2 regions of the Herbidospora sp. RD11066 genome follow, and region 1 is predicted to be linked to the other one. Evidence: riboswitches for the same ligand, from Rfam matches in the RefSeq annotation. Region 1 holds a riboswitch; the other holds the start of a gene.
What was found. A riboswitch is a leader RNA that binds a small molecule or an ion and turns the genes downstream of it on or off. The one in region 1 is predicted to bind S-adenosylmethionine.
Positions count from the first base shown of each region.

Region 2: linked by a shared signal. The riboswitch ahead of ACYQ78_RS11070 (aminotransferase class V-fold PLP-dependent enzyme) and the one ahead of thrC (threonine synthase) in region 1 are both predicted to bind S-adenosylmethionine.

Region 1 is NZ_BAAGDO010000005.1:25,513-32,627, reverse strand. It holds gene ACYQ78_RS20345 (GNAT family N-acetyltransferase) at 1-213, shown strand, start outside; gene groL (chaperonin GroEL) at 286-1,914, opposite strand; gene ACYQ78_RS20335 (cold-shock protein) at 2,197-2,397, opposite strand; gene ACYQ78_RS20330 (MoaD/ThiS family protein) at 2,722-2,997, opposite strand; gene thrC (threonine synthase) at 3,021-4,265, opposite strand; SAM riboswitch class I at 4,280-4,418, opposite strand; gene ACYQ78_RS20320 (RNA polymerase sigma factor) at 4,476-5,036, opposite strand; gene ACYQ78_RS20315 (alpha,alpha-trehalose-phosphate synthase (UDP-forming)) at 5,133-6,557, shown strand; gene ACYQ78_RS20310 (MFS transporter) at 6,605-7,115, shown strand, end outside.
Region 2 is NZ_BAAGDO010000002.1:1,191,588-1,198,702, reverse strand. It holds gene ACYQ78_RS11090 (NmrA family NAD(P)-binding protein) at 1-179, opposite strand, end outside; gene ACYQ78_RS11085 (TetR/AcrR family transcriptional regulator) at 278-829, shown strand; gene ACYQ78_RS11080 (helix-turn-helix transcriptional regulator) at 826-1,593, shown strand; gene ACYQ78_RS11075 (SDR family NAD(P)-dependent oxidoreductase) at 1,664-2,383, shown strand; gene ACYQ78_RS11070 (aminotransferase class V-fold PLP-dependent enzyme) at 2,449-3,642, opposite strand; SAM riboswitch class IV at 3,656-3,771, opposite strand; gene ACYQ78_RS11065 (DNRLRE domain-containing protein) at 4,321-5,670, shown strand; gene ACYQ78_RS11060 (TetR family transcriptional regulator) at 5,759-6,412, opposite strand; gene ACYQ78_RS11055 (quinone oxidoreductase family protein) at 6,527-7,115, shown strand, end outside.

The DNA of each region.
Region 1 (7,115 bases):
GCGCACCTCTACCGGCTCGCGGTCGCACCTGAGACGCGGCGCAGGGGCATCGGGAAACAGCTCATCGCCGCCGCGGAGGAGCGCTTCAAGGCGTTCGGCGCCTTCCGGGTCGACGCGATGGTCCTGCACGGCAACACCGACGCCCACCCCGCGTGGACGGCGACCGGCTACACGCTCCAAGAAGAGTGGGGCCGCTGGGTGAAGCACCTCTAGTCGTACACCCGGAAACAGAAGAAGGCGGGCCCCGGAAACGGGGACCGCCTGCTCTGTGTGGTGCTGATGGACTTAGAAGTCCATGTCTCCGCCGGGCATGCCGCCGCCCGCGGGAGCCGGGTTCTTCTCCGGCTTCTCGGCGATGACGGCCTCGGTGGTGAGGAACAGGGCCGCGATCGAAGCGGCGTTCTGCAGCGCGGAGCGCGTCACCTTCGCCGGGTCGATGATGCCCGAGTCGAACATGTTGACGTACTCGCCGGTCGCGGCGTTGAGGCCCTCACCCGGGGTCAGGTTGCGGACCTTCTCCACCACGACGCCGCCCTCGAGGCCGGCGTTGACGGCGATCTGCTTCAGGGGCTCCTCGAGCGCCTTCTTCACGATCGCGGCGCCGGTCGCCTCGTCGCCCGACAGCTCCAGCTTGTCGAACGCCTTGGCCGAGGCCTGCAGCAGAGCCACGCCACCGCCGGGGACGATGCCCTCTTCGACGGCCGCCTTCGCGTTGCGGACGGCGTCTTCGATGCGGTGCTTGCGCTCCTTGAGCTCGACCTCGGTGGCCGCGCCCGCCTTGATGACGGCGACGCCGCCGGCGAGCTTGGCGAGGCGCTCCTGGAGCTTCTCGCGGTCGTAGTCGGAGTCGGTGTTGTCGATCTCGGCGCGGATCTGGTTGACCCGGCCGGCGATCTGGTCGGCGTCACCGGCGCCGTCGACGATGGTGGTCTCGTCCTTGGTCACGACGACCTTGCGGGCGCGACCGAGCTGGTCGAGGGTGGTCGACTCGAGCTTGAGGCCGATCTCCTCGGAGATGACCTGGCCGCCGGCCAGCGTGGCGATGTCGCCCAGCATGGCCTTGCGGCGGTCGCCGAAGCCGGGGGCCTTGACGGCCACCGAGCGGAACAGACCGCGGATCTTGTTCACGACCAGGGTCGCGAGGGCCTCGCCCTCGACGTCCTCGGCGATGATCAGGAGCGGCTTGCCGGCCTGCACGACCTTGTCGAGCAGCGGCAGCAGGTCCTTGTTCGCGGAGATCTTCGAGTTGACGACGAGGATGTAGGGGTCCTCCAGGACCGCCTCCATGCGCTCGGGGTCGGTGACGAAGTAGCCCGAGTTGTAGCCCTTGTCGAAGCGCATACCCTCGGTGAGCTCGAGCTCGAGGCCGAAGGCGTTGCTCTCCTCGACGGTGATGACGCCTTCCTTGCCGACCTTGTCCATCGCTTCCGCGATGAGCTCGCCGATCTCGGTGTCACCGGCGGAGATCGAGGCGGTGGAGGCGATCTGCTCCTTCGTCTCGACGTCCTTCGCGAGCTTGGAAAGCTCCTCGCTGACGCGCTCGACGGCGGCCTCGATGCCCTTCTTCAGGGACATCGGGTTGGCGCCGGCGGCGACGTTGCGCAGACCCTCGCGCACCAGCGCCTGGGCGAGCACGGTGGCGGTGGTGGTGCCGTCACCCGCGACGTCGTCGGTCTTCTTCGCGACTTCCTTGACGAGCTCGGCCCCGATCTTCTCCCACGGGTCTTCGAGCTCGATCTCCTTGGCGATGGAGACACCGTCGTTGGTGATCGTGGGGGCGCCCCACTTCTTCTCCAGCACGACGTTTCGGCCCTTGGGGCCGAGGGTCACCTTGACGGCGTCGGCGAGCTGGTTCATACCGCGCTCGAGACCGCGCCGGGCTTCCTCGTCAAACGCGATCATCTTGGCTGCCATAAGGCTGGACCTCCCAGTAAGAGGGTGGCTTCGAAAGAGAGGACCGAGCCGACGCCCGCGACGGCAAGGCCCGCATACCCTTTGGCAGGCCCCATCGCCTCGATCCGTATGGTTGGCACTCCCGGCCGGGGAGTGCCAACCAACTGTTTAGCACTCTCACCGGTCGAGTGCAAGCCGAAGGCCGACGACCAGCACCTCCACGAAAGAAGAGCCCGGACCGCAGGCTGCGGACCGGGCTCCACGTCGTTGGGGGTTGTGGGGTTGATTACTGCCTGGTGGGGATCAGACGGTCCGGACACCCTCCGCCTGTGGACCCTTCTGTCCCTGCGTGATGTCGAACTCGACACGCTGACCCTGCTCCAGGGCCTTGTAGCCGTCCATCATGATTGCCGAGTAATGGACGAAAACGTCCTTACCACCGTCTACCGCGATGAAGCCGTAGCCCTTGTCCGCGTTAAACCATTTGACGGTGCCCTGCGCCACTTTCCGACTCCTCTTGCTGGGCCTGGCAACGGATCCGCCCATTCCACCGCTGATCCGTGACCTTTCGAGCCGTTCTTCCCGGCTACGTCGATCGTTCTCGACCATACACATGGCAAGGCGTGGGACAACAGAGTCAATCGACCCCTGACTTGTTGTCGTTCGCCCAAAGCGAGAGGGCTTCTTTTTCGGTTAGAGATTGGTTGGTTGAGAATTGCACCATATGCCATGGCACTCATTAAGCTTCGATAACGATAGAAGTGCAGGTAAACATAGAAACACCCACGCACTGTAGGAGTACGTGGGTGTGGGAAAGGCTGCGGAAGGTTACCCTCCGGCTACGGCGGGGATCACCGAAATCTGTACGCCGGCCGGGGTTGGAGTGTCCAAACCTTCGGAGAAACGGACGTCCTCTTCTCCGACGTAGACGTTGACAAAACGCCGCACCTTGCCCGATTCATCGAGGATCCGGGCCCCGATCCCGGGGTAGTCGGCTTCGAGCTTCTCGAACACCTCGCGCAGCGTCGCCCCTTCGCCGGCCACCTCGGCCACGCCTCCGGTGTACGTACGGAGAATCGTCGGAATCCGCACTGAAACACTCATGATGATGTTCTCCTTACGAGGCGTTAGTTGGCGAATGCGGTGCGGAAGGCGTCGAGAGACGGCCGGATGACCGCCGTCGGGCGGGCCTCCGCCTGCACGGCGTCGAGGGTCTTGAGTCCCTCGCCCGTGTTGAGGACCACCGTGGTGGCCTCGGGGTCGATGACCCCGGCCTCCGTGAGCTTGCGCAGCACACCGACCGTGACACCGCCGGCGGTCTCGGCGAAGACGCCCTCGGTGCGGGCCAGCAGCCGGATCGCCGAGACGATCTCGGGGTCGGTGACGTCCTCGACGGCCCCGCCGGTGCGCCGGGCGATGTCGAGCACGTAGGGCCCGTCGGCCGGGTTGCCGATGGCCAGCGACTTGGCGATCGTGTCGGGCTTCACGGGGCGCACGACGTCGTGCCCGGCCTTGTAGGCGGCCGAGACCGGCGAGCAGCCCTCGGCCTGGGCGCCGAAGATCTTGTAGGGGGTGTCCTCCACCAGCCCGAGCGCGATGAGCTCCTTGAAGCCCTTGTCGATCTTGGTGAGCTGGGAGCCCGAGGCGATCGGGATGATGATCTGCTCGGGGATGCGCCACCCGAGCTGCTCGGCGATCTCGTAGGCCAGCGTCTTGGAGCCTTCGGCGTAGTAGGGCCGCAGGTTCACGTTGACGAAGCCCCACTTCTCACCCAGCGGGTCGCCGATGAGCTCGGAGCAGAAGCGGTTGACCTCGTCGTAGCTGCCCTCGATGCCGACCAGCTTGCCGCCGTACACGGACGCGACGACGATCTTGGCCTCTTCGAGGTTCGACGGGATGAACACGCACGAGTCGAGCCCGGCCCGCGCGGCGGCGGCGCCGACGGCGCCCGCGAGGTTGCCGGTCGACGAGCACGAAAGGGTTGTGAACCCGAAGTTACGGGCCGCCTCAACCGCGATCGACACGACGCGGTCCTTGAACGAGTGGGTCGGGTTGCCCGAGTCGTCCTTCACGTAGAGGTCGCGGAGCCCGAGCTCGGCGCCGAGGTTCCCGGCGTGGTGGAGCTTGGTCCAGCCGGGCTGGAGGTTGGGCTTGTCGGCGACGTTCGCCGGGACGGGCAGCAGGGCCTTGTAACGCCAGATGTTGGCCGGACCGGCGGCGATGTCCTCGCGGGTCACGGTGCCGAAGTCGTACGCCACCTCAAGTGGCCCGAAACAGTCCTGACAGGCGAAGATCGGACCGAGGTCGTAGCGGGCGCCACACTCGCGGCAGGAGAGGGCGACGGCGGGTCCGAAGTCGTGCTGAAGCGCCATGAAGCGAGGCCTTTCCCTCATCTTCGCCTGCGACCGCCTTGATCACAGGCCGGAATTGGCACCTGTTCCGATCGGCCTCGCCCCGTGGCGAGTTGAATCGGAATGGTTGCCGGGGCTTCGCAGGGCCGGTCCCTCCACCCCTCTGGATGAGCAAATATTCAGTTGTCCACAAAACTGTACCTTGGACCCGTCAGAGTCCGAATCGCTGTCTCACCTTCCGAGATATCCGTCGCCCAGCGAGGCCTGGATGTGCTTCCTGGCCTGGTGGATGCGGCTCTTGGCGGTGCCGAGCGGGATGCCGAGCTGCGCGGCGATGTCGGAGTAGTCGAGCTGCACGATGTCGCAGAGCACCAGCGCGCGGGCCAGATCGGGCTTCTCGGCCTCCAGCGCCTCGATGGCGTCGAGCAGGTCGAGGCGGGCGCCGGCGATCACGCTGACCCGGTGGGGGTCGGGCCGCTGCTCGGCCAGGTCGTCGCTCGACTGCTCGGCGGAGCGGCGCTTCAAAGTGCGGTAGGTGGTGCGGGCGCAGTTGGCGGTCACGATGTGCAGCCAGGTGGAGAAGCGGGAGCGGCCCTCGAAACGGCCGATGTTGCGGGCCACCGCGAGCAGGGTGTCCTGACAGGCCTCTTCGGCGTCCTGACGATAAGGGAGAAGGCGTTCGCAGTGGCGCAGCACATCGGGTTCGACGCGGCGCAGCAGTTCGCCGAGGGCGACGTGGTCGCCGGTGGCCGCGGTGCGGGCCAGTTCCTCGGTGGTCTCGTCAAGCGGCATTGACTGCCCCGATTCTTCGGCGGCCGGGGGTTTCCTGACATCCTATTGTCGACGACATCTTTTCTTAGTCCTCCGGCCATCTGGGGTGTGCCCACCGTGAGTTCAACGCTGATCGCCTCCAACCGCGGGCCCGTCTCGTTCATCCTCTCGGATGACGGCGCGCTGACGATGCGGAGAGGCGGCGGCGGACTGGTGTCCGGTTTGTCAGAAGTGGCCGGAGGTGACGACCATCTGTGGGTCTGCGCCGCGCTCACCGACGGCGACCGCAGCGCCGTCCGGGTGGCCCCCGAGGGCCGCATCGACCGCGCGGGTTACGACACCGGGCCCGTACGCATGCTCGACATCCCCCCGGCCGTCTTCCACCGGGCCTACAACGCGGTCGCCAACTCCACCCTGTGGTTCGTCGGCCACCTGCTCTACAACACCCCGTTCGCGCCCACCTTCGACACCCGGTTCCAGCGCGAGTGGGAGTCCTACCGCGAGTACAACGGGATGTTCGCGCTGGCCCTGGCCGAAGAGGCGGCCCACGGCGCCAAGGTCCTGATCCAGGACTACCACCTGACGCTGGCCCCGGCGATGCTCCGCGTCGACCGGCCCGACCTGCGGGTGGCCCACTTCTCCCACACCCCGTGGGCGCCGCCCGAATACTTCGCGCTGCTGCCCGACATGATCGCGGCCGAGATCCTCCAGGGCGTGCTGGGCGCCGACCACGCCGGGTTCCTGACCGAGCGGTGGGCGAGCGCGTTCATCGACTGCTGTGAGGCCGTGCTCGGCGCGCGGGTCGACCGGTCGGCCATGACGGTCGAGTTCGAGGGCCGGATCACCCAGATCGGGGTGCACGCTTTGGGCGTCGACGGCGACGCGCTGCTGGCCCGCGCCGCCGAGCCCGACGTCGAGTCGCACATGCAGGCGATCAAGGAGCAGGTGGGCGACCGGCGGCTGATCGTACGCATCGACCGCACCGAGCTGTCCAAGAACATCGTGCGGGGCATGCTCGCCTATCGCGAGTTCCTGGCCGAGCACCCCGAGTGGCACGGCAAGGTCGTCCACCTCGCCTTCGCCTATCCCTCGCGCCACGACCTGCCCGAATACCGCGAATACACCGCGGCCGTGCAGCGCTGCGCCAAGGAGATCGAAGACGAATACGCCACCGACGACTGGGATCCGCTGATCCTCAACATGCAAGACGACTATCCGCGCTCGCTGGCCGCCTACCGCATGGCCGACGTGCTGCTGGTCAACCCGATCCGCGACGGCATGAACCTGGTCGCCAAAGAGGGGCCGATCCTGTCGCCCCGCTGCGTGCTGGTGCTCTCGCGCGAGGCGGGCGCGGCGGCCGAACTCGGCGCCGACTCGCTCCTGGTCAACCCCTACGACGTCACGGGCACCGCCGCCGCCCTGTACGAAGCCCTGGTCATGCCCGACAAAGAGCGGGCCGAACGCTGCGTGCGGCTGCGTCAGGCGGCCACCGCGATGCCCCCGCAGCGCTGGTTCGCCGACCAGTTGGCCGCTCTGTCCTGACGATGTACGGTTTCCCCGTATATCTATCAATATCGGGGGAATTGCCGGTGTCGACGCCTGCCATCACGTTCACGCGCGACCGGCCCACCTGGTTCGTCTATCTGATGCTGGCGACCTTCGCCACCTACCTGTACGGACTGTCCTCCGCGCTGCCCACCCTGCGCGCCGAACTCGGCGTCACCCAGGCGATCGCCGGTCTCCACGGCACCGGCATGGCCGTCGGCAGCATCCTCACCGGCCTGTCGATGCCCTGGCTCACCAGGCGTTACGGCCGCCGGTTCGCCGTCTGGCTCGGCATCGCGGGCATGAACGCCGGCATGGTGCTGGTGGGCTTCGGCCCGACCCTCGCGTTCACCCTGGCCGGATACAGCATCGCCGGCGGCTTCGCCGCCATCGCCCTGTACGTCTCCATGGCCGCCCTCAGCGACCACCACGGCCCCGCCGGACCGGCCTCGATCAGCGAGGCCAACGCGGTCGGCGTTCTCGCGGGCATCCCGGCGACCTACGGGTTCAGCGTGCTGGCCGAGTCGGTGCTGGGGTGGCGGGCGGCCATGTTCA
Region 2 (7,115 bases), on a different contig from region 1:
GAGTCACGGTCGGTGAGATCGCCGGTGACCAGCTCGGCCCCGAGCGCTTGGACCGCCTTGGCCTTCTCGGTGGTGGCGTCACGGACCAGGGCCCGCACGGGAACGCCCTGCGCGAGCAGCGCACGGGCGGTCGCGCCGCCCTGCTGTCCGGTGGCACCGGTGACCAGCACGAAAGACATGGGGACTCCTTGTCAGAATAAACGGCGGGGCCCGCCGTTTCCGTTCTCCGGTACGATACGGAGGACCCCGCCGTTTAGCAATCCCCGAGGTGAAGCCCATGCGCGCTGACGCCCAGCGCAACTACGCGCGCCTGCTCGCCGTGGCCGAAGAGGAGATCGCCCTCCACGGCGCCGACGCATCCCTGGAACAGATCGCCCGTGTCGCGGGCGTGGGGTCCGGCACCGTACGCCGCCATTTCCCGACGCGTCACGCGCTGCTGGCGGCGGTCTTCCGCGAACGCGTCGACTCCCTGTGCGCCCACGCGGAAGAGCTGCGCGACCGCCCCGATCCGAGGGCCGCGCTCCTGGAGTGGCTGAGCGCCGTCACGGTGTCGGGCGCCACCATCAGCGGCCTGGCCGTCGCCCTGAACCGCATGTGCGCGTCCGACCCCGACGCCCCGCACGACCACTGCGCCACGTCCCGCCTGACCGAAGCGGGAGAGCCCCTGCTCCACCGGGCCGAGGCCGACCTGACCCCGGGCATCACCATCACCGACCTGCTCGCCCTGATCACCGGCATAGCCCTGGCCACCGAACACCACCCCGACCCCGCCGCCGAGGCCACCCGGCTGCTGGGCCTGACCCTCACCGGAATCAGCCCGCTCCGATGACCCGCCCGAACCGCGAACTCCTCAGCGACTTCCTGCGCACCCGCCGGGCCCGGCTCACCCCCGCCGACGTCGGCATGGCGGTGGCGGCCCGCCGCCGCACCCCGGGGCTGCGGCGGGAGGAGGTCGCCGTGCTGGCCGGGGTCGGTGTCTCCTGGTACACGTGGCTGGAGCAGGGCCGCGACATCAACGTCTCGGCGGGCGTCCTCGACGCGATCGGCCGCGCGCTGCGGCTGACCGAACCGGAGCGCGCCCACGTCTACCTGCTGGCCGGCCTCAATCCGCCCCCGGCCGGCGCGGCACCCGGCGCCGAGATCACCCCGGAACTGCGGCGGGTGCTCGATGGCTGGGCGCCCCCCGCGATCCTGCGCGACCGCTACTGGAACCGGCTCGCGGTCAACGACGCCGCGCGCCGGGTCTTCGGCTACGACGGCACCGACCACAACTGCCTGGTCAGCTTCTTCACCAACGCCCGCTATCGGGCCATGCACGTGCAGTGGGACTCGGTCGCGCCGTCGGTCGTGGCCGCCTTCCGCGCCGACGCCGCCCACGCGCCCGGCGACCCCGAGTTCGCCCGGCTGGTCGACGACCTCGGCGCGGTGAGCCCCGAGTTCGCCGAACTGTGGACCCGCCACGACGTCGGCCCGCCCGTCCAGGCGGTCAAGGCGGTGCGCCACCCCGACGACGGCGACCTGTTCTTCGACCTGACGACCCTGGCGGTGGTCGGCCGCCCGTACTGGTACCTGGAGCTCTACCTCCCGCGCTGAGGGTGGTGGTACCGGTCCCCGGATACGTGCGCACTGTTCACTTCCCGGGCCCCTCGCCAGGCTGAACCCCATGAACCGATTCGACGGCAAGATCGCACTCATCACCGGCGGCACGAGCGGCATCGGCCTGGCGACCGCCCGGCGGCTGCTCGCCGAGGGCGCCCACGTGATCGTCACCGGCCGCGACAAGCGCAGACTCGACGCCGCCGTGGAGCACCTGGGCGGGGGAGAGCGCGTGCGGGCCGTGCGCGGTGACGTGGCGAACCCCGCCGACCTCGCCGACTACGGCCATCTCGACGTCGTCTTCGCGAACGCGGGCATGGCCACGTTCCAGCCCCTCGACCAGATCACCGAAGCCGAGTTCGACCGTCTCCTGGCCGTCAACGTCAAAGGCGTGTTCCTCACCCTGCGCACGACGCTTCCGCTGCTGGCCGACGGCGGCGCGATCGTGATCAACGCGTCGTGGGCGCTGCACCGGGGAATGCCCGGCGCCTCCCTGTACGCCGCCACCAAGGCGGCCGTGCACAACCTGGCCCGCACCCTCGCGGCGGAACTGGCCCCGAGGGGGATCCGGGTCAACTCCGTCAGCCCCGGCTACATCGAGACCCCGATGTTCCACGAGCACATCTCCGCCGAAGCGGCCGCCGCCGTGATCACCACAGTCGCGGCCGGCCGCCTCGGCACCCCGGAAGACGTCGCCGCCGCGGTCGCCTTCCTCGCCTCCGGCGACGCGTCCTACGTCAACGGACAGGACCTGGTGGTGGACGGCGGCCTGGTCGCCGTCGTCTAGCGTCCGGCGGTGCGGGTCCACCGAGGAGCGCGAGGGGGCGGATGCCCCCTTCGCCCCCTAGATGACTACAGCTCGCGGAGTGCCGCCAGGAGGCGGTCGACGTGTTCGTCGGTGCTGCCGATGCCGATCGAGGCGCGGACCGCGCCGCCGATGTCGTCGCAGCCGCCCTCGCCCACGCCCAGCAGATGCCGCACGAACGGGTGGGCGCAGAACTTCCCGTCGCGGACGCCGATGCCGTGGTCCTCGGACAGTCGTTCCGCCACCTCACGCGCGGTGTGACCGTCGACGACGAAGGAGACGATCCCCACCCGGGGATGATCGGCCGGCCAGAGCCCCAGTTCGTGCACGCCGTCGATGGCGGCGATCCCCGCCCGCAGCCGCGTGAGCAGGCGTTCCTCCTCCTGTACGAGGCTGGGCCAGCCCGTCCGGGCCAGGTGCTCGCAGGCGGCGGCGAGCGCGATGGCGCCCAGCACATTGGGGGTGCCCGCCTCGTGCCGGGCCTCGACGTCGCTCTGCCATTCGGCCTCGTCGCCCACCGCGACCACGGCCCCGCCGCCCTTCAGGTAGGGCTCGGCACCCTCCAGCCAGTCACGCCGCCCCACCAGCACACCGGCCCCGAAGGGCGCGTACACCTTGTGCCCCGAGAACGCCACGTAGTCGAGGTCGAGCGCGGCCAGGTTGAGGGGACGATGCGGCACGAACTGGGCGGCGTCCACCGCGATCCGCGCGCCGTGCCGGTGCGCGATGTGCGCGAGCCCCGCGATCGGCCACAGCTCCCCGGTGACGTTGGAGGCCGCCGTGACCACCAGCAGCGCGGGCCCGTCGATCGCCGCCAGCGCCTCGTCGGCCGCCCGCACCGCCTCACCGGGCAGCGTGGGCGGCGCGAGCCGGACCGGCTTCGACCAGGGCAGCAGCGTGGCATGGTGCTCGGTGTCGAAGACCACCACCGTGGTCCCCTCCGGCAGGCTCCTGGCCAGCAGGTTCATCGCGTCGGTGGTGTTCCGGGTGAAGATGAGCGCGTCGTCGGGCCGGGCCCCTGCGAACGACTTGATCGTGCGCCGCGCCTGCTCGTACCGCGCGGTCGTGAGCTGTGAGGCGTACCCCGCGCCGCGGTGCACGCTGGAGTAGGCGGGCAGCGCCTCGGCCACGGCGACGCTGACCGCCTCGAGACAGGGCGCGCTCGCCGCGTAGTCGAGATTGGCGTAGGACACCAGCGCGCCACCGCGCACCGGGACATCAAGGGACAACACGGCGGACACAGTGCCTCCAGAGGCCACGCGCTTGCCCGCCGCACCACGCGACGGACCAGGTCCTCACCCGGGGCACCCCGCCGCGGACGCGAGGGTTGCCGGCCAGCAAGCCGGGGCTATGCGCTGGCACTCATGACCTACAGCCGGAACTATAACCCGACGATCAGCCCCGAGCGCAAGTGGCATCTTGCGGCCCTCGAATTTTCTGTATGTTAATTTGTTATTAATATACTTAGTAAAGGTGGGTCGATTGGTCTTCTCGCCATATTCGGGCCGAGACTTCTGGCATTCGCTCGCGATCGGGCTGTGATGCGAGTCATTGACGGAGAGCTCTCGCAAATGAGTCGCGCTCCATGCGTTGCCGGGGCAGAGATCGGCCCACCTGGACCTCGCTAGCGGTCTCGGTCGGACTCGGCGCATCAAGGCAGTGTGCGGGCATGTGGTCAAGGTCGCCACACCGCCACCGTCCTCGGGCCGTCTGCTCGGCGACCGCACTCCCGCGGGAAGCCGGATCACTTCGGGAATGGGCGCGCGCCCCCTGAAGGCCGCCGGTCAAACGCTCATGGCCATCCCTCACGGCAAATAGGCGGGATTTGTCGAACATTTCCAGGTGCATTTTGGTAAGGGATTTTGTTACCGTCCTTGGGCGATGCCAATGATCATCTCCGCGACCCGAGGAGCTCGATGATGTCTGCACCATCCCTCCTGCGGAGGAGGGCACTCTCCCTGCTCGCCACGGCCGTGACGGCGGCCGGGCTCGTCACCCTCCCGGCCGTGCCCTCGCACGCCTCCGACCCGGCGACGACCGAGCTCGCGATCACCGTGTTCCCTGGCGACGAGATCACCGTCCCTTCGGACACCAACGCGAACGATCCGGCGACGACTGATGACGACCTCCTCCTCGTCGGCGCCCTGCCCGGCGGCTCCCGGAACCGGGCCTACCTGAGGTTCGGCACGGCGATGCTGCCTCCCGGCGTCGTCACCTCGGCCACGCTCCGGTTCAGCAACCTGACTGCGCCGACGTGCGGGAGCCAGCCAGGGGAGGGGATCGAGGCGCGCCGGCTCACCGGACCCTATGACCCCGCTTTCCTGCACTGGGGCAACAAGCCGGACTCCACACCCGACGGCGCGCACCTCGCCGCGGTCGAATGCGGCGTCCACGCGGAGTCGGTGGAGTGGCAGCTCAAGGACATCGTTCAGGACTGGGTCGACGGCGCCCCCAACCACGGAATCGTGCTCCAGCACCCCGACGAGAGTCTCGACGACGGCTACTCGCTGCTCACGCCGATGGCGAACTACGGGTTTCCCCAGCCTCGGATCGAGATCACGATGACCATCACCTCGGCCCCCGAGGTCCGGACGGTCGTCCTCACCCCCTCCTACCAGGCGCCCGACGGCACCATGATGCTGCTCAGGACCGCTCCCCGCTTCCTGCTGAAGATGTCCGACCGTTTCGGCGGCACCATGAAGGGCGAGTACGAGATCGAACACGACCCCGCCGCCGGTCAGATCTGGACCGGTTTCTCCGGCACCACGAGATCCGGCGGGCTGATCCACACGAACGTCCCGCCGGGACTGATCCAGGACGGCTGGCAGATCCGCTGGCGCGCCCGCGCCCACAACCTCACGGCCGGCACGGTGTCCGGCTGGACGCCCTGGCAGGTCCAGGTCGTCCACCTCGCCCCACCGGAGATCGCCTCACCCGAGATCCTCCCGGCGCTCCAGACCGGCGGCACGACGGTGGTCTCCAGCCTCACCCCGCAGCTGCGCGCCGTCGTCACCCACCCTTACGAGGACCTGGAGACGGTCCGCTTCGAGGTCGAACACGATCCGGACGTGCCCGAACAGGGCACCGGCCTGATCTGGACCGGCGGCTTCGGCCCGGGCTACCTGGCGGGCGGCCTCCGCACGGTCACCGTGCCGGCGGGCAAACTGTCTGACGGCTGGCAGATCCGCTGGCGCGTCCGCGCCACCTCCTCGGTGGACGTGCCGGCGTCGACCGACTGGCAGAAGGCCACCGTCGCCCTGAACCCCTGACCATGTACTGAAACAGCCCTCAGTGCGGCGTGCTGAGGGATTGATCGAGCTCAGCTGCGAGACATCGTCCATGCGCGGAGACGCCCCGCTATGTCGAGGTCGTTTCCGTCAGCCCGTTGGCGAAGGTCCGCAAGAGGTGGTCGAGGCGTGGGCCGAAGTCGAGGACCGCGTGGCCCCACGACGGCACCTCCTCGTACAGCGCGGCGAGCGTCGGGGTTGGATGCGACGCCTGCCAGAAGCCGGCGGCCAGGACGACCGACACGGCCAGCAGGTCGACGATCTGCTCGGCCGTCAGGCTGCTCACCCGCGCCAGCGTGGCCGCGATCTCGTTGTGGGCGGCGAAGGCGTTGGTCTTGTACCGGCGCGCGGTCTCGATGTCGACGTCACCTTCGAGGTGCAGCGTCACGTGGGTCAGCAGGTCGCAGAACAGCGGGAGCGAGATGAGCGTCCGGCTGATCACCGCCGCGGTCTGCGTGGGGTCGAGCGCGGTGCGGTCTGCGACGTCCGCCGTGACGGCGTCGCGCCACCGGCCCCAGCCGCGTTCGGCCAGCTCCAGGAGGAGTTGTTCCTTGCCGGCGTAGTAGCGGCGCACGCCGGTCCGGTGCAGCCCGGCCCGTTCGGTGACCGCGGCCAGGGTGACGTGGCGGACGCCACCGAGTTCGAGCGCGAGCTCCTCGGCCGCGTTCAGCAGTTCCTCGGCCCGGCGTTCCTTGTCCTCGCTCGATCGAGCCCTCTGCCGCATGCCCGCGAGCCTAGGGCATCTCGCATCGTCGTCCTTAACGCATCGCGAGGTGCGTTACAGTGCTCAGTTAACGCATCATTTAGTGCGTTAACTCGATGAAAGAGGCGACACCACGTGAAAGCCGTCCAGGTCACCGCGTTCGGAGACCCGAGCGTCCTGTCGGTCACCGAGCTGCCCGACCCGACCCCCGGGCCGGGGCAGATCGCCGTCGACGTCACCCATTCGGCGGTCGGGCTGATCGACCTGTTCTTCCGGCAGGGCCTCTACCGCGACCGTCCGGGCATGCCGCAGCCGCCGTTCGTGCCAGGGTTGGAGGTCGCGGGAACGGTACGTGCCCTCGGCGAGGGTGTCACCGGATTCGCCGTGGGGGAGCGGGTCGTCTCGATGTCCGGCACCGGCACCGGCGGCTACGCGTCGATCTACCTGGCCGACGCCTCGCGTGTCGCGTCGACGGAACGCCACGGCCTCGACCCCGCCCTCGCGGTCGCCGTCGTCCCGAACGCGGCGATGGCCTACGCCGCGCTCAAGGAGGTGGCCCACCTGGCGGAGGGCGAGAGCGTCCTCGTCCACGGCGCGCTCGGAGGGTTCGCGGCGGCGTTCCCCGGCATGGCGCGTCGACTGGGCGCGTCACGCGTCGCCGGGACCGTCCGCAGCGGGAAACTGGCGGCCGCGTCCACGACCAAACTGCCCTATGACCTGGTCG